Regions from separate parts of the Ensifer sp. EB106-05-01-XG146 genome, predicted to be linked through region 1. Evidence: riboswitches for the same ligand, from Rfam matches in the RefSeq annotation. Region 1 holds a riboswitch; the other holds the start of a gene.
What was found. A riboswitch is a leader RNA that binds a small molecule or an ion and turns the genes downstream of it on or off. The one in region 1 is predicted to bind cobalamin.
Positions count from the first base shown of each region.

Region 2: another riboswitch for cobalamin. It lies ahead of nrdH (glutaredoxin-like protein NrdH); the one in region 1 lies ahead of AC3WVQ_RS09610 (DUF1636 family protein).

Region 1 is NZ_JBYTDX010000001.1:1,943,847-1,954,496, reverse strand. It holds gene AC3WVQ_RS09625 (bifunctional aspartate transaminase/aspartate 4-decarboxylase) at 1-1,352, opposite strand, end outside; gene aspT (aspartate-alanine antiporter) at 1,411-3,099, opposite strand; gene AC3WVQ_RS09615 (RidA family protein) at 3,581-4,057, shown strand; cobalamin riboswitch at 4,235-4,450, shown strand; gene AC3WVQ_RS09610 (DUF1636 family protein) at 4,556-4,969, shown strand; gene AC3WVQ_RS09605 (ABC transporter ATP-binding protein) at 4,992-5,795, shown strand; gene AC3WVQ_RS09600 (ABC transporter substrate-binding protein) at 5,792-6,745, shown strand; gene AC3WVQ_RS09595 (FecCD family ABC transporter permease) at 6,833-7,816, shown strand; gene AC3WVQ_RS09590 (DUF924 family protein) at 7,910-8,470, shown strand; gene AC3WVQ_RS09585 (mechanosensitive ion channel family protein) at 8,597-10,650, shown strand, end outside.
Region 2 is NZ_JBYTDX010000002.1:1,598,877-1,609,526, reverse strand. It holds gene AC3WVQ_RS27430 (sugar ABC transporter ATP-binding protein) at 1-1,168, opposite strand, end outside; gene AC3WVQ_RS27425 (substrate-binding domain-containing protein) at 1,280-2,170, opposite strand; gene AC3WVQ_RS27420 (acylphosphatase) at 2,430-2,714, shown strand; gene AC3WVQ_RS27415 (TetR/AcrR family transcriptional regulator C-terminal domain-containing protein) at 2,745-3,413, opposite strand; gene AC3WVQ_RS27410 (multidrug effflux MFS transporter) at 3,603-4,799, shown strand; gene nrdF (class 1b ribonucleoside-diphosphate reductase subunit beta) at 4,879-5,853, opposite strand; gene nrdE (class 1b ribonucleoside-diphosphate reductase subunit alpha) at 5,983-8,136, opposite strand; gene nrdI (class Ib ribonucleoside-diphosphate reductase assembly flavoprotein NrdI) at 8,106-8,522, opposite strand; gene nrdH (glutaredoxin-like protein NrdH) at 8,535-8,756, opposite strand; cobalamin riboswitch at 9,145-9,370, opposite strand; gene AC3WVQ_RS27385 (acyl-CoA thioesterase) at 9,521-10,321, opposite strand; gene metE (5-methyltetrahydropteroyltriglutamate--homocysteine S-methyltransferase) at 10,318-10,650, opposite strand, start outside.

The sequences.
Region 1 (10,650 bases):
TAGATGCCCGGATTGGACTCGACCCCCATGCCCTCGATCAGGTTCCAGAAGCGCTTGGTGCAGATGGCGATGCAGGCCTTCTGGTAAGCCTTCTCGACGTCCATCAGCTCGACCAGGCCGAAGAGCGTCATCATCACCTGCTGGGGCAGCGACAGGCCGGCGGTGTGGTTCAGGGCCACGTCGCGGCTGTCGGCGACGATGCGGTCGATGAACTTCACCTCGCGCGGCTTCGGCGTCATCGCCTTGTAGCGTTTTTCAAGGAGCTTCTGGATCGGTTCGCCATGGGCCTTGATCTTCTCGTCGAAGATGTTGTCCTCGGCGACGGCAATGACGCCGAGGCGCCAGCCGGTGCAGCCGAAGTACTTCGAATAGGAGTAGACGCCGATCGTGTTGCGCGGCAGATGCCCAAGCAGCGACTGGAAGCCCGGAACGAAGGTGCCGTAGACGTCGTCCGTCAGCACGATCAGGTCGGGGCGCTTCTTGTTGACGAGATCGACAAGGCGCTTGATCGAATCCGGATCCATCGCCACGGCGGACGGGTTGCCGGGGTTGACCAGGAACAACGCCTTCACCTTGGGGTTCTCCAGCGCCTTGATGTCTTCGTCGGTGAACTGGAACCGGTCCTCCTGCTCGGCGCTGACGTTGATGGTCTTGAGATCGTAGTCCTCCAGCTCCGGCATTTCGAGATAGGGCGTGAAGATCGGCGTTCCGAGCGCGATCGTGTCGCCGGCGTTAAGCAGGCGGGCGTTCTTCAGTGCCTTGAAGATGTAGCACATGGCGGCGGTGCCGCCTTCGACCGGGTAAAGGTCGAACTTTGCCTTCGGTCGGTGGCCGGCGCACATTGCCCACATCAGGTATTCGTGGGTGATGATCTCGTTGTGGTGCAGCGCCCGATCGGGAACCGGATAGTTGTCGCCGATGATCGAGTCCGTGAGCTCGTGCACGAAGGCGTCCGCATCGAAGCGGAAGGTGGTGATGGCGTAGTTGACGGCGTCGGAAAGCGTCTTTGCCGGCGGGATGCCTTCATCCTCTTCGTCCCAGTCGGCCGTGTTTTGCAGCAGCTTCTTCGTCCACTTTTCGAACCGCGCGTGGGCGCCGTCCTTCGGCGGCATGCCGGCCACGCCGGCCTTCGGGTCGTAATAGGCGCGCTTGGCTTCCGTCAGCGCAAACTGGCCGAGCAGGAAGAAGGCCTCGCGAGCGCGTGTCGCCGTCCAGTTCGGGTTGCCGCGGCCGGCATTGAGGAAAGCCTTGGCGGATTTCTGTGAGCTCGACTTGGCGAGCTTGATCAGTTCGTCCTTGATTTCGAACGGGCTGAGATCGGAAAGGCTGTCGTAGAAATTTCTGTCCAACATGGTCCACACTCCCTGTGATCTATGCATTTTGAACGATGGTCGGCTTCGCCCGTTCGCCTCAGGCGAGCATGATGACGATGACGAGGCCGAAGATGGTCAGCAGCGTGTTTCCGATGGCGTAGGGCATGCCGTAGCCGAGCGCCGGCACCTTGCTCTTGGCCGCCTCCTGGATCATGCCGAGCGCTGCCGTCGTCGTTCGCACACCGGCGCAGGCGCCAAACAGGATCGCCGGGTGGAACTTGAAGACATAGTGGCCGAGGAGCACCGAGGCGATCATCGGGATCGACGTGGCGACCACGCCCCAGATGAACAGCGAAATGCCGACCTCCTGCAGGCCCGCGACAAAGCCCGGGCCGGCGCCGATCCCGACGACGGCGATGAAGATGTTGAGGCCGAGCGTGTTCATCAGCCACAGCGCCGGTGACGGGATGCGGCCGAAGGCGGGGTAGGTGGTGCGCAGCCAGCCGAGCACGAGGCCGGCCAGAAGCGCGCCGCCGGAGGTCGAAAGGCCGATCGGGATACCGCCGATCGTGATCGTCAGCGCACCGATCATCGCGCCGATGAAAAGCCCCCAGCCGAGAAAGGCGATGTCGGTCGTCTCGACAGGCCGGTCGGCAAAGCCGAGCGCCTTGATCGCCGCTTCGACATGGCGTTTCGCGCCACCGATGGTGACGATGTCGCCGCGCTCGACCGTCGTCCCGGGCAGCACCGGGATCTCGACCAGCGAGCGGATGATCTTGCGGGCATAGACGCCGCGCGCCCAATCCATGGTGCTGACTTCCGCCAGCGTCTTGCCGGCGAGCGCCTTGCTGGTCACGTAGACATCGAGGACTTCGGCTTCCGCGTTGAGCAGCTCCTTGTCCTCGACCTCGAGCAGCTTGTTGTCGAGGTTTTCGACGAGCAGCGAACGCCGGCCCGAAAAGGCGACGACGTCGCCCGGCTGCAGCACGGTGTTGCCATCGGCCTCGATGATCTGGTCGCCGCGCCGCAGGCGCTCGACGAAGACGCGGATCCCGGGAAGGATGTCCTTGACCGGTTTTCCGGTGAGCCCGCTTGCCGCGTCGACGCGATAGGCGCGGAGGCCGAAGTCGTGATAGGCGCGGGTAATGCCGGGCTCGCTACTTTCGCTGCCACCGCCGAGCTTGGCCTCGTATTCGCGGCAGGCCGCCGGAAGGTCGATGCCGAGAAGCTTGGGACCGAGCTGGGCGAGGATGATCGCCGAGCCGATCGTGCCCCAGATATAGGTCACCGCATAGGCGATCGGGATCTGGTCGGCAAAGGTCTTGGCCTGCTCCGGCGTCAGCCCGAGCGAATTGATCTGGTCGGTCGCAACCCCGATTGCAGCCGAGATCGTCTGCGAGCCGGCATACATGCCGGCGCCATAGCCGAGCGGCAGCCCGGCAATCAGCGCGCAGAGATAGGGAACGACGAGGCACAGCACCAGCACGGAGAGCGCAAAGGCGATCTGTTTCGGTCCATCGGTGCTCAAGCCCCGCACGAATTGCGGCCCGACGCCGTAGCCGACGGCGAAGAGGAAAATCAAAAACAGGGTGGATTTCAGGTCGCCGGAAACCTGGATACCCAGCTGTCCGATGAGAACGCCCGCAAGCAGCGTGGCGGTGACATTTCCAAGGTTGAACCCCGCGACCTTGATCGGACCGATGAGGAAGCCGATGCCGAGGGCGAGGAAGACGGCGACAGGCGGATAGGTCCGAAGCGTGTCGACGAAGAAATCAATGGGATTCACTGATGCTATTCCCTTCAGAAAGTTGAGTTGCCGTCACTTCATTTCGGGATCTGCGCGGCTAAGTTGAGCTTGTTTCCGAGGCTTGTCGATGCCCAATCTTAATCCCGGCAATTGTCGCTTCGGTCGTCGAAATTCTCAACGGGCATAGGGTTACGTGAGCGTAACGTATGTTACATTTCAGCGTTTTTACTTGGGGTTGGGGATCGAGGCCGCCGCGATGTGTCGGTCGCATTCGATCGCAAGACCGCGGCACTGGCCCGGATCGCGATGGCACTTCAACTCTGGTGTTGTAATTCGTAACGTTATCTCCCAACGTGAGGCATGAGGCGTTTTCTCTTGGTTATGCTTGGAAAAGTTGCTGGGCACGGAACGGCGCGTCTTGCTGCTTGCGATAGGGGCGGCAGAACTTCGAGGGCTTGAGAAAAAAGCGGTGTCGTCTCCGCAAGGCGGCCGGTTCGTAAGGTGACGAGGAGGGGAAGCAATGATGGACGAGGTTATCCGAAGGCTCGGCGCACTTGGCGTTCAGCTCCCGACGCCGCCGAGGCCGCTCGGCGCCTACCGCGCGGTGATCGAGGCGGGTGAGATGCTTCATGTTTCGATGCAGGGGCCATTGCTGGACGGGCGCTTCGTGCATACGGGGCTGCTCGGGCGCGATGTGACCATCGACGAGGGGCGCAAGGCCGCAGAGTTGGCAGTGCTCAACGCGCTGGCGCAGATCCATGAGCATCTCGGCCGTTTCGAGCGTATTCGCCAGATCGTCCGGCTGGAGGGATATGTCGCCTGCACTGAGGATTTCCTGGAGCACCCGAAGGTACTCGACGGTGCTTCCGAGCTTCTGGCGGCCGCCTTTGGCGAAAGGGCCGGCCATGTTCGCTCCGTCTGCGGCGTGCGCAACCTGCCGGGCAACGCCTCTGTCGCGGTGACGCTGACGGCCGAACTCTTGCCGCCGGAGTTCTGAGGCAGCACGGCACGTCTTTTAGCGTGGTCGCTATCGCGGGCGTCGGATTGTGTCCGGCGCCCAATTTTCGACTTGCGCTACGTAATGTTATTTTATAACAAACCTCGCATGACGAAACGCCGCATGTTGATAGATCCCTCCCGCCTGTGTCGTGCGGTTGTCTCATCCGCCGATTCATGCGAGGAAGGCGTTGATGGTGCTGCGTCCGCGACAATGCGGAAGCGGCTGAAAAGGGAACACGGAACGGACGACCCTGATGGGGCCGAGACCGTGGCTGCCCCCGCAACTGTGAGCGGAAAGCGCATTCACACCATGTCACTGGTCGAAGACCGGGAAGACGTGGATGCGCCACGACCCGCGAGCCAGGAGACCTGCCATCGAACCGATCAACCACAACGGACGGGGTGTTCCGATGGAAAAGAACTGGCTTTCATACGACGGTTTTCCGTCCTCTTGCCGTTTCGCCATCTCTTGCCGTCAGTCCGGCGGAGGGCAGGAATGGCTGAGCCGAATTTCCGACAGCACAAGATAACGGTCTGCACCGATTGCCGCTTCACCGGCGGCCCATGCGTGCCCGGTGCCGAGCTGATCAAGCGGCTCAACCTGAGCATCGCAGCGCTCGGCGCACCGCTCGATCGCGACTTCTCGATCGCCGGCACGGTCTGCATGGCGGCCTGCACGCGGCCCTGCACCATCGCCTTCCAGGCGACGGGGAAGGCGACCTATCTCTTCGGCGACGTCTCGCCGGAAGAGGACATCGACGATCTCGTGCGCTTTGCCACAACCTATGCCGAGCGTGGCGATGGCATGACGCGGGCGGCGGAACGGCCGCGCGGGCTGAAAGGCAAGACGCTTGCCCGCATTCCCGCGGCGATGCTCGTCTCCGAAGATCTCGGCGGGCACTTCCAATGAGGTCGCGCAGAGGAACGAACCCATGAGCTGCAACGCAACGGGTGCAGCCCTCACGGTCGAGGGCCTTCGCTGGGGGCCGCGTTCGGGCCTGACGCTGGTCAACGACATCGGCTTTGCGATCGCGGCCGGCAGCCGGCTTGCGATCCTCGGGCCGAATGGCGCCGGCAAGACCTCGCTTCTGCGCTGCCTCTACCGGGCGGTGCAGCCGAATGCCGGCCGTGTTTCGGTCGATGGCGTCGATCTCTGGTCGATCTCGGCGCGCGAGGCGGCAAGGACAATCGCCGTCGTCTTGCAGGAGATGCCCGGCGATTTTCCCTTCAGCGTGCGCGACGTCGTGATGATGGGACGCATTCCGCGGCGGGAGGGCTTGAGCGGCTGGAACGATTTCGACCGCGAGCGGGTGCAGCATGCGCTCGCGCATCTCGATCTCGCCCATCTTGCCGGCCGCCAGTTCGCCACACTTTCGGGCGGTGAGAAGCAGCGGGTGCTGATCGCCCGCGCGCTGGCACAGGAACCGCGCATCATCATCCTCGACGAGCCGACGAACCATCTCGACATCCGCCACCAGCTCGAAATCCTCGAGCTCTTGCAGACGCTGAAGCTGACGATCGTCTCGACGCTGCACGACATCAATCTCGCCGCCGAGTTTGCGACAGATGTCGCGATCTTGACCGCCGGGCGGCTGACGGCCTTCGGCCCGCCCGAAGAGGTGCTCAGCCCCGGCGAGCTTTCGGCCGCCTTCGGCGTCACCGCCACCGTTCACAATGCCGCTGCCGGCGGCGCCCGCTTTTCCTTTTCACTTCCTCGACAGGGATCGATTTCATGAAGATCAATATTGCCCCATTTTCCCTTCTTTTCGTGCTTGCCGCCGCCACGCCGGCGCTCGCCTATCCGGTCACCGTCAAGAGCTGCAACCGCGAGGTGACCTTCGACGCGGCGCCGAAGCGGGCGATCGCCAACGACGTCAACCTGGTGGAGATGATGCTGGCGCTGAGGCTCCAGGACCGCATGGTCGGCTATACCGGCGTTTCCGGCTGGAAGACGCTGGACGAGAAGCTGCGCGAAGGCGTCAAGGAACTGCCGGAGCTTTCGGAGAAATATCCGACCAAGGAAGTGCTGCTCAACGCCGATGCCGATTTCCTCTTTGCCGGCTGGAACTACGGCATGAAGGTCGGCGGCGAGGTCACGCCCGAGACATTGGCGCCCTTCAAGATCGGCGTCTACGAGCTGACCGAATCCTGCATCCACGTGATGGCCAAGCAGAAGCCTGATATGAACGACATGTTCGTCGATCTTCTCAATCTCGGCCGCATCTTCGGCGTCGAGGATCGCGCCGAGACGCTGGTTGACGGCTATCGCCGCCAGCTTGCCGAGATCACCAAGGCGAACGCCGGCAAGGCTAACCCGACGCGGGTCTTCGTCTATGATTCCGGCGAAGAGAAGCCGTTTACTTCCGGCCGCTTCGGCATTCCGACGGCGATGATCGAGGCCGCCGGCGGCGCCAACATCATGGACGACGTGGAAAAGAGCTGGGTGGAAATCTCCTGGGAACCGGTGATCGAGCGCAACCCGGAAGTGGTGGTCATCGTCAACTACGGCGAGGTGAAGGCCGAGGACAAGATCGCCTTCATGAAGAACAATGCAGCCTTCAAGAATGTCGATGCCGTCAAGAACGATCGCTTCGTCGTGCTCGATTATGTCGAAGCGACGCCAGGCCCGCGCAACATCGACGCCATTGCCAGGCTTGCCAAGGCCTTTCAGGGCGAGGGCCTGTAAGCGATGCTGGCTGAGGATGCGTCGCCTGGTCCCGTCGCCGTTTCACGCCTAGCGCCGGCACGGGCGCTGAAGGCGGGTGCCGGTCTCATGACGGCGCTTTTGCTGCTGGCCTTGACCGTCACGGCCGGCGTATCGCTCGGCTCGGCGCCGATCCCGGTTGCGACCGTCTGGTCGATCATCGCCAGCAAGATTTCTCCGGGCAGCGTCGAGGCTTTCTGGTCGGCGGGGCGCGAGAGCATCGTCTGGGACGTGCGCCTGCCGCGCGTCATGCTGGCGGGCCTCGTCGGCGCCGGGCTGGGGCTGACTGGCGCCGTGCTGCAGGCGGTCACGCGCAATCCACTTGCCGATCCGCATCTGCTCGGCGTTTCCTCCGGCGGCGCGCTCGGCGCGATCGTGGCGCTGCTGCACACCGGCATGATCCTCGGTCTTGCCACGGTGCCGCTCTTTGCCTTTGCCGGCGCGCTGCTCGCAACCGTGCTCGTCGCCTTCGTCTCCCGCGTGCTCGGGAGCAGCGCCGACCGTCTCGTGCTGGCCGGCGTCGCGGTCGCCTTCGTCTTGACATCCGTCGGCAACCTCATGATTTTCCTTGGGGACCCGAGGGCGACCCATACGGTCATCTTCTGGATGCTCGGCGGTCTTGGCCTGGCGCAATGGTCGCAGCTCGTCTATCCCGGCGTGGTGCTTTTCGCCTCCCTCGGCTGGCTGATGATCCGGGCGCGCGAAATCAATGCGCTCGCCATGGGCGACGAAACCGCGATGACGCTCGGCATTCCCGTGCGCCGCTTCCGGCTGACGCTGTTCGTCGTCACCGCACTTCTGACCGGGGTGATGGTCGCCTTTTCCGGCGCGATCGGTTTCGTCGGGCTGATGGTGCCGCATTTCGTGCGGCTTCTGGCCGGCAGCGACAACGTGCGGGTCATTCCGCTCTCGGCCTTCTTCGGGGCGCTGACGCTCATCCTTGCGGATCTGGCGGCCCGCGTCATCATGGCGCCGGAGGACATGCCGATCGGCGTCGTCACCGGGCTCGTCGGCGGCATCGCCTTCATTGCCATCCTGAAGCGACGCGCGTAAGGCGGGTAGGAACACGTTATGGACAAGGGCCGGTTCCGGCCTATGTGTTAGCGCAGCCGAGGGATCGGCGATTGGCCCGCATGTGAGGAGCATATGGCGAACGAAGCTGACATCTGCACGCCGCAGGACGTTCTGAATTTCTGGTTTGGCGAACTCACCTATGACGACTGGTTCGGGACGAGCCACGAACTCGACCAGGCCTGTATCAGCCGCTTCCAGGCGTCGCACCTGGCGCTGGCCCGTGGTGTCGACGAGATCTGGCGCGCGAGCCCGGAAAACCGGCTGGCGGCGATCGTGCTTTTGGACCAGATGCCGCGCAACATGTTTCGCGGCACGCCGCTCGCCTTTGCCACCGATTGCCTGGCACTGCACGAGGCCAAGCTCGCCGTTGGCGCCGGTGCCGACATGGCGATCAAGCCGGAATGGCGCGCCTTCGTCTATCTGCCCTTCGAGCATTCGGAAAACCTTACCGACCAGACCATGTCGGTGAAGCTCTTTACCGAGCTCGGCGATGCCGATTATCTCGACTATGCCATCCGGCACCGCGAGGTGATCGAGCAGTTCGGTCGTTTCCCGCATCGCAACGCCTTCCTGGCGCGGCCCTCGACGGAGGCCGAACTTGCCTATCTGGCGCAGCCCGGCGCCGGTTTTTAACGGGAAAGCGGGCGCTGACGGGGATTTATCGCCGTTCTTTGCATCTTTCCGCCGTCTTTCGTATTCACATCGAAACGTGAAGACGGCCGGAGCGATTCCGGACCACGGTCTCAATCTGCAAGGATCATGAAATTGCGTTCTGTCGGAAAACTGCCCGCCATTCTCGTCTGCCTGCTGGCGCTTGCCGTGGGCGGCCCGGTCATGGCCCAGAAGGCGGCGCAGCCGACAGCGCAACAAACCGCACAGGCAAACGGGCAGGCGGGCCAGAAATCGACACAGCCGGCGCAATCGCCGCAAGGGGCACAATCGTCCCAGACCGCCGCCCAGCCTGCTGCCGGCAAGCCGGCGCAGGAGGCGCAGCCAGCGGAGAACGGGGCGACCCCCGGTGCCACGGAACCTGCGGCGACAACCACACAGCCTGCCCAGAATGCCCAGCCGGCGGCCGATGCCTTGCCGGCGGATGCGACGCCGCCGGCCCAGAGCCAGGCGGCCGAGCAGCTGACCAAGGCCGACGAGGAACTGAAGGGACTGACCGAACGGGTCGAGAAAGCCAAGGACGACGACATCGTGCTTGCCGACCTCAAGGTTCAGGTCGACGCGCTCGCCAAACAGATCATCGGCGTTTCGGTTTCGACCCGCCCGCGCCTCGACGAAATCAAGGCGCGGCTGACCGAACTTGGCGATCCGCCGGCCGAGGGGCAACCGCCCGAAGCCGACATTGTGACGGCCGAGCGCAAGCGGCTGATGGCCGAACGTGGTGCCATCAATGCGCTGACCGGCGAGGCGGAAGGCCTGTCGGTGCAGGCGACGAAGCTGTCCAACGCCATTACCGCGACAAGGCGCGCGCTGTTTTCCAATACGCTCCTGAAGAACACCGAAGTGTCGACCGGAATGTTCGACGACGCGCTGACGGCGACGGCGGACGAGACCCGGGTGCTGTCGCGCAGCGTCGGGAGCTGGCTGAGCTTTGCCTGGAACTACAAGCGCGTGCCGCTCCTGACGGCGCTGTTCCTGTCGCTGCTGGCGGCGCTCGTGTTCCTTTCCGGCAGCCGCAGGCTCTTTCGCCCGCTGATCGAGCATGACATTACCGATGAGGAGCCGAGCTACTTCCGGCGGCTCTCCGTCGCATTCTGGTCGACACTGATCCCGACCATCGCGTCGGCAGCCTTCGCGGTCTCGAGCTTCCTGTTCCTGCGCGGCTTCAACGTGCTGCGTTCCGATATCGCACCGATCATTGCAATCACGCTCGGGGTCGCCGTCGTCGTCTTCTTCGTGACGAGGCTCGCTCAGGCCGTGTTGTCGCCGCGCGATTCGCGCTGGCGGCTCGTCCGGGTTTCCGATCGCGGCGCGCGGATGCTGATGATCGCGATCTTCGCCATGGCGCTGGTCAACGGCCTCGACTACCTCTTCGGCGGCGTCAGCGAGGCGCTCGGTTCGCCTGTCGTCCTGACCGTCGTCAAGAGCTACATTGCCTCCATCGTCATCGGCCTGATCATCATGGCTTCGGCCTGGATCAAGCCGACGCTCAGGAAGGATGAATCCTTCGACGCCCATGGCCGCGCCTGGCCGCGGGTGGTGTCTTTCGCGCTGCTCGCGACCGGCGCCTTGCTCATCATTGCCGCTGTGTCGGGCTATGTCGGTCTTGCCCGCTTCATCGCCACGCAGATCATCATTACGGGCGCGATCCTCGTCACGATGTATATCGGCATCCTCACCGGCCGGGCGGTTGCCAAGCAGGGCGCCTTTGCCGAGACCGCCGCCGGGCGTTATCTCGAGCGGCGCTATAATCTCGAACAGGTGGCGCTCGACCAGATCGGCCTTGCCGCGGGCCTCAGCATCTACGCGCTGGTCGTGATGTTCTTCATCCCGCTGATCCTCTTGCAGTGGGGCTTCCAGGTCGCCGACATCGAGTCCTGGGCCTACCGGATGGTGACCGAGATCAAGATCGGCTCGATCACGATTTCGCTGGTTGGCATCCTCGCCGGCATCCTGTTCTTCGCGCTCGGCTACGCCGTCACCCGTTTCGTGCAGCGCTGGATCGACGGCAACATCATGGCACGCAGCCGGGTCGATGCGGGCGTGCGCAATTCGATCCGCACCGGCATCGGCTATACCGGCGTCGGGCTTGCGGGGCTGATCGGCCTGTCGGCGGCCGGCATCGACCTCTCCAACCTCGCGCT
Region 2 (10,650 bases), on a different contig from region 1:
CCAGCCGGCCGACTTCCTGGGCTGCCGCCGTGCGTTCGGCGCGGCTGCGGGTGAAGCCGAGCGGGCCGGTGAAATCGGAGAGCGCCGCCATCGAGATGTTCCAGCCGACGCTGTGGCTGAGGACCAGGCCCTCTTCCTTGCGGTTTTCGGTGACGAAGCCGATGCCGCGGGCGATTGCCTCTGCCGGCGAGCGGAAGCGGACCGGTTTCCCCTCGAAGTGCACAGTTCCGGTCGCAGCCTTCATGCCAAAGAGCGCGTTCATCACCTCGGAGCGGCCGGAGCCGACGAGGCCGAAGAAGCCGAGGATTTCACCGGGCCGGATGTCAAAGGAGATGTTCTCGAACTCGCCGTCGCGGGTGAGGTCGTCGACGGAGAGAACCGGCGTGGCATCCGGCTTCTGCTCGTGTGCCGCTGGCGGATAAATTTCGTCCATGCGGCGGCCGACCATCAGCGCGATCAGCGCCTCGATGGTGACGTCGTCGCGATCATAAGTGGAGACATATTCACCGTCGCGGATGACCGTGATGTCGTCGCTGAGCCGCATGATCTCTTCCATGCGGTGCGAGATGTAGATGACCGCGACGCCACGGCTCTTCAGCCGCGCGATGATGTCGAAGAGGATCTCGGCTTCGCTGTCGCTGAGCGACGACGTCGGCTCGTCGAGAATGACGACTTTGGCCTCGTGGCTTAAGCCCTTGGCGATCTCGACCAGCTGGCGCTGGGCGATCGAGAGATTGCCGACCTTCTCGCTGACGTCGATCGGCAGGCCGAGATCGGCGACGATCGCGCGGGCCCTGACGACCAGTTCCTTGTCGTTGATGAAGCCGAAGCGGCGTGGCTCGCGGGTGGCGAGAATGTTTTCGGCCACCGTCAGATTGCTGCAGAGGCTGAGTTCCTGGAAGACGATGGCAAGACCGAGTGCGGCGGCATCCTGCGGATTGCGCGGCTGGTAGGGGCGCCCATCGAGGACGATTTCCCCCGAGGTCGCCTCGTGAACCCCTGCGAGAATCTTCATCAGCGTCGATTTGCCGGCGCCGTTTTCGCCGAGCAGCGTGTGCACCCGGCCGCGCCGAACCTTGAGCCGCATGCCTTTCAGCGCCGCGACCTGGCCGAAGGATTTGGTGACGTTGTCGATTTCGAGAATGGTATCGCTGGTCGAACCAAACATGGCGGCCTCCTTCAGGTCAGCCGAGAGCAGCGCCTCCGGCCAGAGGACGGAAACGGACCCTGATGGGTTGCCGCCGCCCCTGAGGTGAGGCGGCGGCTGTCCTGGGAGGACTTACTTCGCGGTGTAGACGCCGGGGACGATCGGCTGTTCGGCCGGCACGGTCTCGCCGGCGGCAACCTTGACGGCGGTGTCGACCGCCTGCTTGCCCATCTGGTCCGGGAACTGTTGGATAACGCCGACCATGACAGGGTTCGTGTCGACGGCGTCGCGCGCTTCCTTCATGCCGTCGAAGCCGATGACCTTGACCTGGGATTCGAGACCCGCAGCCTTGACCGCAACGGCAGCGGCAAGGGCGGCATCGTCGCCGAAGCCGAAGATGCCGGTGATATCAGGATTGGCCTGCAGCATGTTCTGGGCGGCGGCCAATGCTTCGGCGCGGGTGATGCCGGTCTGGATCGCGACGATTTCCATGTCCGGATGCTTGGCGATCGCTTCCTTGAAGCCGTTGACACGGTTTACCACCGACTGGACCGTCGGATAGTCGATGACGGCGACTTTGCCCTTGTTGTCGAGAACCTTGGCCATCAGCTCGCCGGCCTTGACGCCGCCGGTGAAGTTGTCGGTGCCGATATGCGAGGTGACGGTCGCGCCATTGGCCGGAACGTCGACAGTGATCACCTTGATGCCGGCCTTCTCGGCCTTTTCGATCGCAGCGCGCACGCCCTGGCTGTCGACCGGCGAGATGACGATGACGTCGACGCCCTTGACGATGAAGTCTTCGACATCGGCGAGCTGCTTGTTCAGATCCTGGTTGGCGATCGAGACCTCGAGCTTGACGTTCTTGGCTTCAGCCTCGGCTTTCATGGCGTCGGCGAGCTCGATGTAGAACGGGTGCTGCTGGGTCAGAAGCGACGCGCCGATGCCGTCGGCAAAAGCCGAGGAGGCAAGGAGCGACAGCGCCGTGCCGGCGACGAGAGATTTCAGAATGCGGGACATGTTCATGGTTTCCTCCCTGGAAACGGCGCGGGCCTTCTTGTGTCTCAGCCAAGCTGGCGAGGCCCTCCCACCGCCGTCTTGGTGGGGCCGTAAAAATCATAAAAGTTTTCGCGCGTCAACTTTTAAAAATACACGAACAAAATATTTGGAGCGCAGTGTGGAAGTTTTTAGGTTGCGGCGGTCGTCCTTTCAGTCCTTTTGCGGGTGGCTTGTCTTTCCGCAGCCTTGCCCCAGATTTCATGACAAACGGCAAAGGAGACGAGCCATGGCTGAGACCGGCAAGACGGCGTTGGTCCGCATTCTCGGGCGGGTGCAAGGCGTCAGCTTCAGGGTCTGGACGCGTGACGAGGCGCGCAAGCTCGGTCTGGTGGGATGGGTTCGAAACGAGGCGGACGGGTCGGTAGCCGCCTTGATCAGCGGCCCGGAGGACGCGGTCACCCTTATGCTCGAGCGCCTGCATGACGGGCCGCCGGCGGCATGGGTTTCAAAGGTGGTTGCCGAATTTGTCGAGCCGCCTGAGCACGTCGGTGACTTTCGCATCACCAAATAGGCCGGGATTGGTTTTTGGCGCCGGTCGGCGTTAGCCTGCCGTAACCGCTGACGGCCGGCCATAGGCGCGCAGGAACGTCTTCACCGCCCTGCGGGCGCTGATCTCCAACTCTGCTTCGCTCGGCGTTTCACCGAAGAGCCCACCCATCTGCAGGTCGGCCTTGATCAGTGCGATGAACTGGCGCGCCGCGAGGTCGAAATCGTCGATGTCGAGCGGTGCGATGTGGGCAAGGCGCGCAAACAGCGCCGCCAGCGCCCGATCGGTCTTGCCCGGTCCCTGCTCCCGCCAGAACTGGAAGAGATGCGGATAGCGGTTGCCCTCGGTCGAGATCAGCTTCTGGATGAACTTGGCGTCCTGGTTGCAATTGCAGTTCTTGTTGAGGCGCACGGCAAATTCGGCCAGGTCTTCCTCGAGGTTATCGGCGTTCTCGGGAAAGGTCGCGAGGATGGAGAAAAGCACGCCGTTCACGCGATCCATGATGTCTTGGATCACCGCCATGAACAGCGTCTCTTTCTCGCGGTAGTGATTGTAGATGGTCTGACGCGAGACACCCGCCGCGACGGCGATCTCGTCGATGCTGGCGCCGGAAAAGCCTTCCCGACAGAAAACATCGGCCGCGGCCTCCAGGATCGAGAGGCGTTTCGCGAATTGCCCTTTCTGGGGGCGAGCGTCAGCCGAGGCCAAATCAAATTTCTTCATGGACCGAAGATAGGCGCCATTGACGATTTAGACAATGCTGTCTAATTTGACATGTGTGTCCAAATTAATGGACGGAATAGTCAGCGCAGTATGCGTATCCCCAACGTTCGATCCTGGCACGACGATGTCTTTGAGTTTCAATCCGGGCGGCAGCGATTTCGGCGCCGCGATTTCTGAAAGTTCATTGCCATGACAACGTCCTTCCTCCGCACGGCGATCGTGCTCGGCCTGATCTCGGCGATCGGCCCCTTTGCAATCGACATGTACCTGCCGGCCCTGCCGTCGATCGGCAAGGACCTGACGGCCGAAAACGGCGTGGTGCAGTTCAGCCTGCTGGCGTTCTTCATCTCCTTTGCCATCTCGCAGCTTGTCTATGGGCCCCTCTCCGATATCTGGGGCCGCAAGGCGCCGCTCTATCTCGGCATCGGCCTCTTCACCGTCGCCAGCATCGGCTGCGCGCTTTCGACCGACATCGAAACCCTGATCGCCTTCCGCTTCCTGCAAGGGATCGGCGGTGCCGCCGGCATGGTCATTCCGCGCGCCGTGGTGCGCGACATGCACACGGGCGTCCAGGCTGCGCGGCTGATGTCGATGCTGATGCTGGTCTTCAGCGTTTCGCCGATCCTGGCGCCGCTTGCCGGCAGCGCCGTCATCGGCTTCTACGGTTGGCGCGGCGTGTTCTATGCGGTGACCATCGCCGCCTTCATCGGCCTGATCCTGCTCTCGACGCAATTGCAGGAAACCCGGCCGAAGAAGGATCGTGCCGACAGCAGTATCGCAAGTGCGCTTGCCGCCTATCGCCTGCTTCTCTCCGACCGCAATTTCCTGACGCTCACCTTCATCGGCGGCCTCGGCATTTCCGGGTTCCTGGTCTATCTCGCCAATTCGCCCTTCGTGCTGATCGACCATTATGGGCTGACGCCGACTGAGTACAGCATTGCCTTTTCGATCAATGCCGTGTCGTTCTTCGCTGTGTCGCAGGCGACCGGCTGGCTCGGCGAGCGCTTCGGCCTGGTGCGGGTCATGCATCTTGCCGTCGGCGCGTTCGCGCTGACCACGCTCACGATGTTCATCGTCATGAGCCTCGGTTTCAACCAGTTGCCTGTCATGGCCGCGTTCCTCTTCGTCGGCTATGGCGTGCTCGGCCTGGTTATCCCGACCTCGGCGGTGCTGGCGCTTGAAGACCACGGCGAGATCGCCGGCACGGCCTCGGCACTGATGGGTACGCTGCACTTCGTCACCGCCGCCGTCGCCATGGTGGTTGCGACTATCTTCTTCGACGGAACGGCCCTACCGATGGCCGGCGCGATCGCCGCTTGCGCCCTTGCCGCCTTCCTGCTGACGCAAGCAACGATCGGCCGCAGCCGGGTGGTCGCGGCAGAGTAGGCGCTGCTATTGCTGAACAAAGGCCGGCGAGGGCGTCCTCGCCGGCCTTTGTTGTCAGGTATGACCGAATGGACCGTCCTTAAAAATTCCAGTCCTCGTCCTCGGTCGCCACAGCCTTGCCGATAACGTAGGACGAACCGGAACCGGAGAAGAAGTCGTGGTTCTCGTCGGCATTCGGCGAAAGCGCCGAGAGAATGGCCGGGTTGACCTTGCAGGCTTCCGCCGGAAACAGCGCCTCGTAGCCGAGGTTCATCAGCGCCTTGTTGGCGTTGTAGTGCAGGAACTTCTTCACGTCTTCGGTCAGGCCGACGCCGTCATAGAGCGCCTCGGTGTATTTCGCTTCGTTGTCGTAGAGTTCGAGCAGCAAGTCGAAGGCGAAAACCTTGATCTCCTGGCGGCGTTCCTCGCTCAAGCGCTCCAGCGCGCGCTGGAACTTGTAGCCGATGTAATAGCCGTGCACCGCCTCGTCGCGAATGATCAGCCGGATCATGTCGGCGGTGTTGGTGAGCTTGGCGCGGCTCGACCAGTACATCGGCAGATAGAAGCCGGAATAGAACAGGAAGCTTTCGAGAAAGACGCTCGCGACCTTCTTCTTCAAGGGATCGCCGGAGGCATACTCCGCCATGATCAGCGCCGACTTCTTCTGCAGGAACTCGTTCTCTTCCGACCAGCGATAGGCGTCATCGACATCGGGTGTCAGGCAGAGCGTCGAGAAGATCGAGGAATAGGAGCGGGCATGCACCGCCTCCATGAAGGAGATGTTGGAAAGCACCGCCTCCTCATGTGGGGTGGCCGCATCTTCCATCAGTCGGACGGCGCCGACGCCGTTCTGGATCGTGTCGAGCAAGGTGAGGCCGGTGAAGACGCGGATGGTGAGTGTCTGCTCCTCCGGCTTCAGCGTTGCCCAGGAGGGAATGTCGTTGGAAAGCGGCACCTTCTCCGGCAGCCAGAAATTGCCGGTCAGACGGTTCCAGACCTCCAGGTCCTTGTCGTCTTCGATGCGGTTCCAGTTGATGGCGCGGATGCGGCTTGCGGGTTTGGTGTGCATGTTCATGTCGTTGAACCTTTGTGATCGTGTATGCCTCATCGCGCGGTGAGGGGGTGCCCCTCATCCGCCTGCCGGCACCTTCTCCCCGCTTGCGGGGAGAGGGCTAGGATGAGGGGCCGTTACTGGAATGCGAGGTTACAGCGCGCAGGAAACGCAGCCCTGGACCTGCGTACCCTCGAGCGCCATCTGCCGAAGGCGGATGTAGTAGATGGTCTTGATGCCCTTCTTCCAGGCATGGATCTGAGCACGGTTGATGTCGCGGGTCGTTGCCGTGTCGCGGAAGAACAGGGTCAGCGACAGGCCCTGGTCGACGTGCTGGGTGGCGGCCGCATAGGTGTCGATGATCTTCTCCGGCCCGATCTCGTAGGCGTCCTGGTAATATTCGAGATTGTCGTTGGTCATGAAGGCGGCCGGATAGTAGACGCGGCCGATCTTGCCTTCCTTGCGGATCTCGATCTTCGAGACGATCGGATGGATCGAGGAAGTGGAGTGGTTGATGTAGGAGATCGAACCGGTCGGCGGCACGGCCTGGAGGTTCTGGTTGTAAAGGCCGCCAGCTATCACCGCCCGTTTCAACTCCAGCCAGTCTTCCTGAGTCGGGATCGAGATGCCGGCTTCCTCGAACAGGCCCTTCACCTTTTCGGTCGCCGGCAGCCATTCGGCTTCGGTGTATTTGTCGAAATAATCACCCGACGCGTATTTCGAGTTTTCGAAGCCGGCAAAGTTCTTGCCCTTCTCGACCGCCAGCCGGTTCGACGCGCGGATGGCGTGATAGGTCACCGTGTAGAAATAGATGTTGGTGAAATCGATGCCTTCCTCGGAGCCGTAGTAGATGCGCTCGCGGGCGAGATAGCCGTGCAGGTTCATCTGCCCGAGGCCGATCGCGTGGCTGTCGTCGTTGCCCTTTTCGATCGAGGGCACGGACGAGATGTGGCTCATTTCGGAGACGGCGGTGAGGGCGCGGATCGAGGTCTCGATCGTCTGGCCGAAATCCGGGCTGTCCATCGCAGCCGCAATGTTCAGCGAACCGAGATTGCAGGAGATGTCCTTGCCCATGTGCTTGTAGGAGAGGTCGTCGTTGAACGCGCTCGCTTCGCTCACCTGCAGGATTTCCGAGCAGAGATTGCTCATGGTGATGCGCCCGGCGATCGGGTTTGCCCGGTTCACCGTGTCCTCGAACATGATGTAGGGATAACCGCTCTCGAACTGGATCTCGGCGATGATCTGGAAGAAGTCGCGCGCCTTGATCTTGCGCTTGCGGATGCGGGCATCCTCGACCATCTCGCGGTACTTCTCGGTCACCGAAATCTCGGTGAGGGGCACGCCATAGACCTGCTCCACGTCATAGGGTGAGAACAGATACATGTCCTCGTTGTTGCGGGCGAGCTCGAAGGTGATGTCGGGGATGACGACGCCGAGCGACAGCGTCTTGATGCGGATCTTCTCGTCGGCGTTTTCGCGCTTGGTATCGAGGAAGCGCATGATGTCGGGGTGGTGGGCGTGCAGGTAGACAGCACCGGCTCCCTGGCGCGCGCCGAGTTGGTTGGCGTAAGAGAAACTGTCTTCGAGCAGCTTCATGACCGGGATGACGCCGGATGACTGGTTCTCGATCTGCTTGATCGGCGCGCCCATCTCGCGGATGTTGGTGAGCGACAGCGCCACGCCGCCACCGCGCTTGGAAAGCTGCAGCGCCGAATTGATGGCGCGGCCGATACTCTCCATGTTGTCCTCGATCCGGAGCAGAAAGCAGGAGACGAGCTCGCCGCGGCTCTTCTTGCCGGCGTTGAGGAAAGTCGGCGTTGCCGGCTGGAAGCGGCCGGAGATGATCTCGTCGACGAGATCGCGGGCAAGCCCCTCGTTGCCGCGCGCCAAGGCCATCGCCACCATGCAGACACGGTCTTCGTAGCGTTCCAGGTAGCGCTTTCCGTCGAAGGTCTTCAGCGTATAGGACGTGTAGTATTTGAACGCCCCGAGGAAGGTCGGAAAGCGGAACTTCTTTGAATAGGCATGATCGTAGAGATCGCGCACGAAGTTGAAGGAATACTGGTCCAGCACTTCCTGCTCGTAATAGCCCTCGGTCACCAGATAATCGAGTTTTTCCCGGAGGTTATGGAAGAACACCGTGTTCTGATTGACGTGCTGGAGGAAGTACTGTTTCGCCGCCTGCCGGTCCTTGTCGAGCTGGATCCGTCCCTCTTCGTCATAGAGGTTCAGCATTGCGTTCAGCGCATGATAGTCGAGCGCTGCTTCCGTCGCCTTCAAGGGGCGTTCGAGTGTCGTGACGTCCAAAATCGTTCCATCCCGTTTTTGACATTGGCGACGTCCTCGTCGGTCCCGAGCAGCTCGAACCGGTAGAGATAGGGTACCCGGCACTTGGCCGAAATCACGTCGCCGGCGATCCCGTAGGTCGCGCCGAAATTGCTGTTGCCCGCTGCGATCACGCCGCGGATGTGAGAGCGGTTGCCCGCGTCGTTCAAGAAGCGGATGACCTGCTTCGGCACCGCCCCGCGGCCATCGTCGCCGCAATAGGTCGGCACGATCAGCACATAGGGCTCTGCGACCGTAAGTGCGTCCATACCTTCCCTGAGCGGTATGCGGGCGGCGCGAAGGCCGAGCTTTTCGACGAAGCGATGGGTGTTTTCCGAGCGACTGGAAAAATAGACGATCAGGCCCATCGCCCGCGTCCTTCAGGAAAGCGCGCTGATCATGTCCGGGCGGAAACCCGCCCAATGCCGCTCGCCGGCGACGACGACCGGGACCTGCCGATAGCCAAGACCCTGCACCAGCGCGAATGCATCGGAATCCTCGGAGATATCGACGATGCGATAATCGATGCCTTGGCGGTCGAGCGCACGGGTTGTGGCGGTGCATTGGACGCAGGCTGGTTTGCTGTAGACGGTGATCGACATGGGTTCCTCGTGAGGGTCTGGCAAATGGGCGCAAAAAATCGTCGGATCGCGCGAACGCGAACCGTGGTGTTGGCGATTGGACACGAAACATCGCTCCCCGGTCGACTCGACCGGAGTTGACGTCGTCAAGCTGGCCCAAGGTCGGTTACGCAACCGGGCCGGCTCGTTTTGGTCGGGCGCTCAGGAATTCCGCGGATGCGGGTTTTCAAGGCGCGGCCTTTCGATCAGGCGCGCAACAACGCGCACCCGTCCGCAGAAGGTGGATCTGAACTGGAAGAAACTGGCATGACTTCACCCCGAAGCTTTCGACGGGCTGCCGGGGAGACGTCGAGACGATCGGGCAGGCTCATCCTGCCACGCACTCAACCCCTCCGGACACCCCGCCCGTGGACGTTTGGTGATCGAGGCAGGTCTCCTGGCTTACGGGTCAAAGCTTCCATCCCGACCTTCCCGAGGCCTCATGCCTCAGTGGTCCAAATCCGGACAGTCGCTCGCCGTCTACAGTTGCGGGGGCAGCTACGGCATAGCCTCAGCGGAAACTCGCCGGCGCACCGTATTCCCGTCTTAGCTCCCAATCCTTGCGAATCGGAAGAACCTCGAACACTAGATATAGTAGTTCATCGCAAATCTGCGTCAATAGGTTCCGTATGTGGAAGGCGGGGGTAGGAGGGTGGTTTCTTTTGCAGTGTGGATAACGGGGAGTAAACAGCCGGTTGGCACCAAGGTTGTGGATAGGGCGCCCCTGGTGCGGACGCCCCATTCCATCAAGCAGCGAAAGCGGCCACGGGCCGGTTGTCCTCGTCGACGGCGACCATAGCGAACGTTCCGGTAACAGTCCGCTGTCGCAGACCGGTGAGGAGCTCTTCCGACCAGAGTTCGACCTCGACGGCGGCTGAACTGCGACCCGTCCGCACAATGCGGGCGATGGGTTCGATGATCGAACCGATCATGATCCGGTGCTTGAAGTCCATACCGGTGCAGGAGGCAAGGACGGTCGCCCGGCGGCTCCGGCGCGTCGCGACGACGAATGCGGCCTTCGTCATATGCGCGAGGGCGTTGCCACCGCATATGGCGCCGAAGCTGTTGGCCTGGCCGGGAAAGACGATGTCGACCATGCGTAGGGTGCCCGCCTCTTCGGGCGTGTCCGTTGCCACATCGAGCGGCGGCAGCATCCAATCCGTTTCATCGGCACGGGGCATCGCGACCATGGTGAAGGTGCCCCTGCTGCAAAGGGCGCGGCTGCCGGTGGCGATGTCTTCCGCGATCATCTCGACCTCGACCACCATCGAGCGGCGCCCGACACGAACCGGACGGCCGCTGAAGCAGACGATCTGACCTATGCGCGCAGGCGCACGAAAATCGATGCGGTCGCAGGATGCGGTGACGAAGGGAACGCGCGCGTGGCGGGTGGCGACGATGAAAGCGATCCGGTCCATCGACGCGAGGGCGGCGCCACCAAAGAGCGTGCCATGGTGATTGGTATCGCCTGGAAAAACGATGTCGATCAGGGTTTGTGGCGCCGGGGTTTCCCCCGGCGCCATCGTGACTTCGTGTTGCCCCGTCATGCTTTGACGGCTTCGCGCGTATCGGCGGCAAAAGCCGCTCGAAGCGAGCGGGCGGCGGCGACCATGTTAACGAGCGCCGGCCGCGTCTCTTCCCAGCGCCTGGTCTTCAGTCCGCAATCGGGATTGACCCAGATCTGGTCCGGCGTGAGGCCCTCGGTCGCTTTTTCGATGAGATGCACCATTTCCTCGACGCCGGGCACGCGTGGTGAATGGATGTCGTAGACGCCCGGGCCGATCTCGTTCGGATAGGCCTCGTCGGTGAAGGCGCCGAGCAGTTCCATCTTCGATCGCGACGTCTCGATCGACATGACGTCGGCGTCCATCGCCGC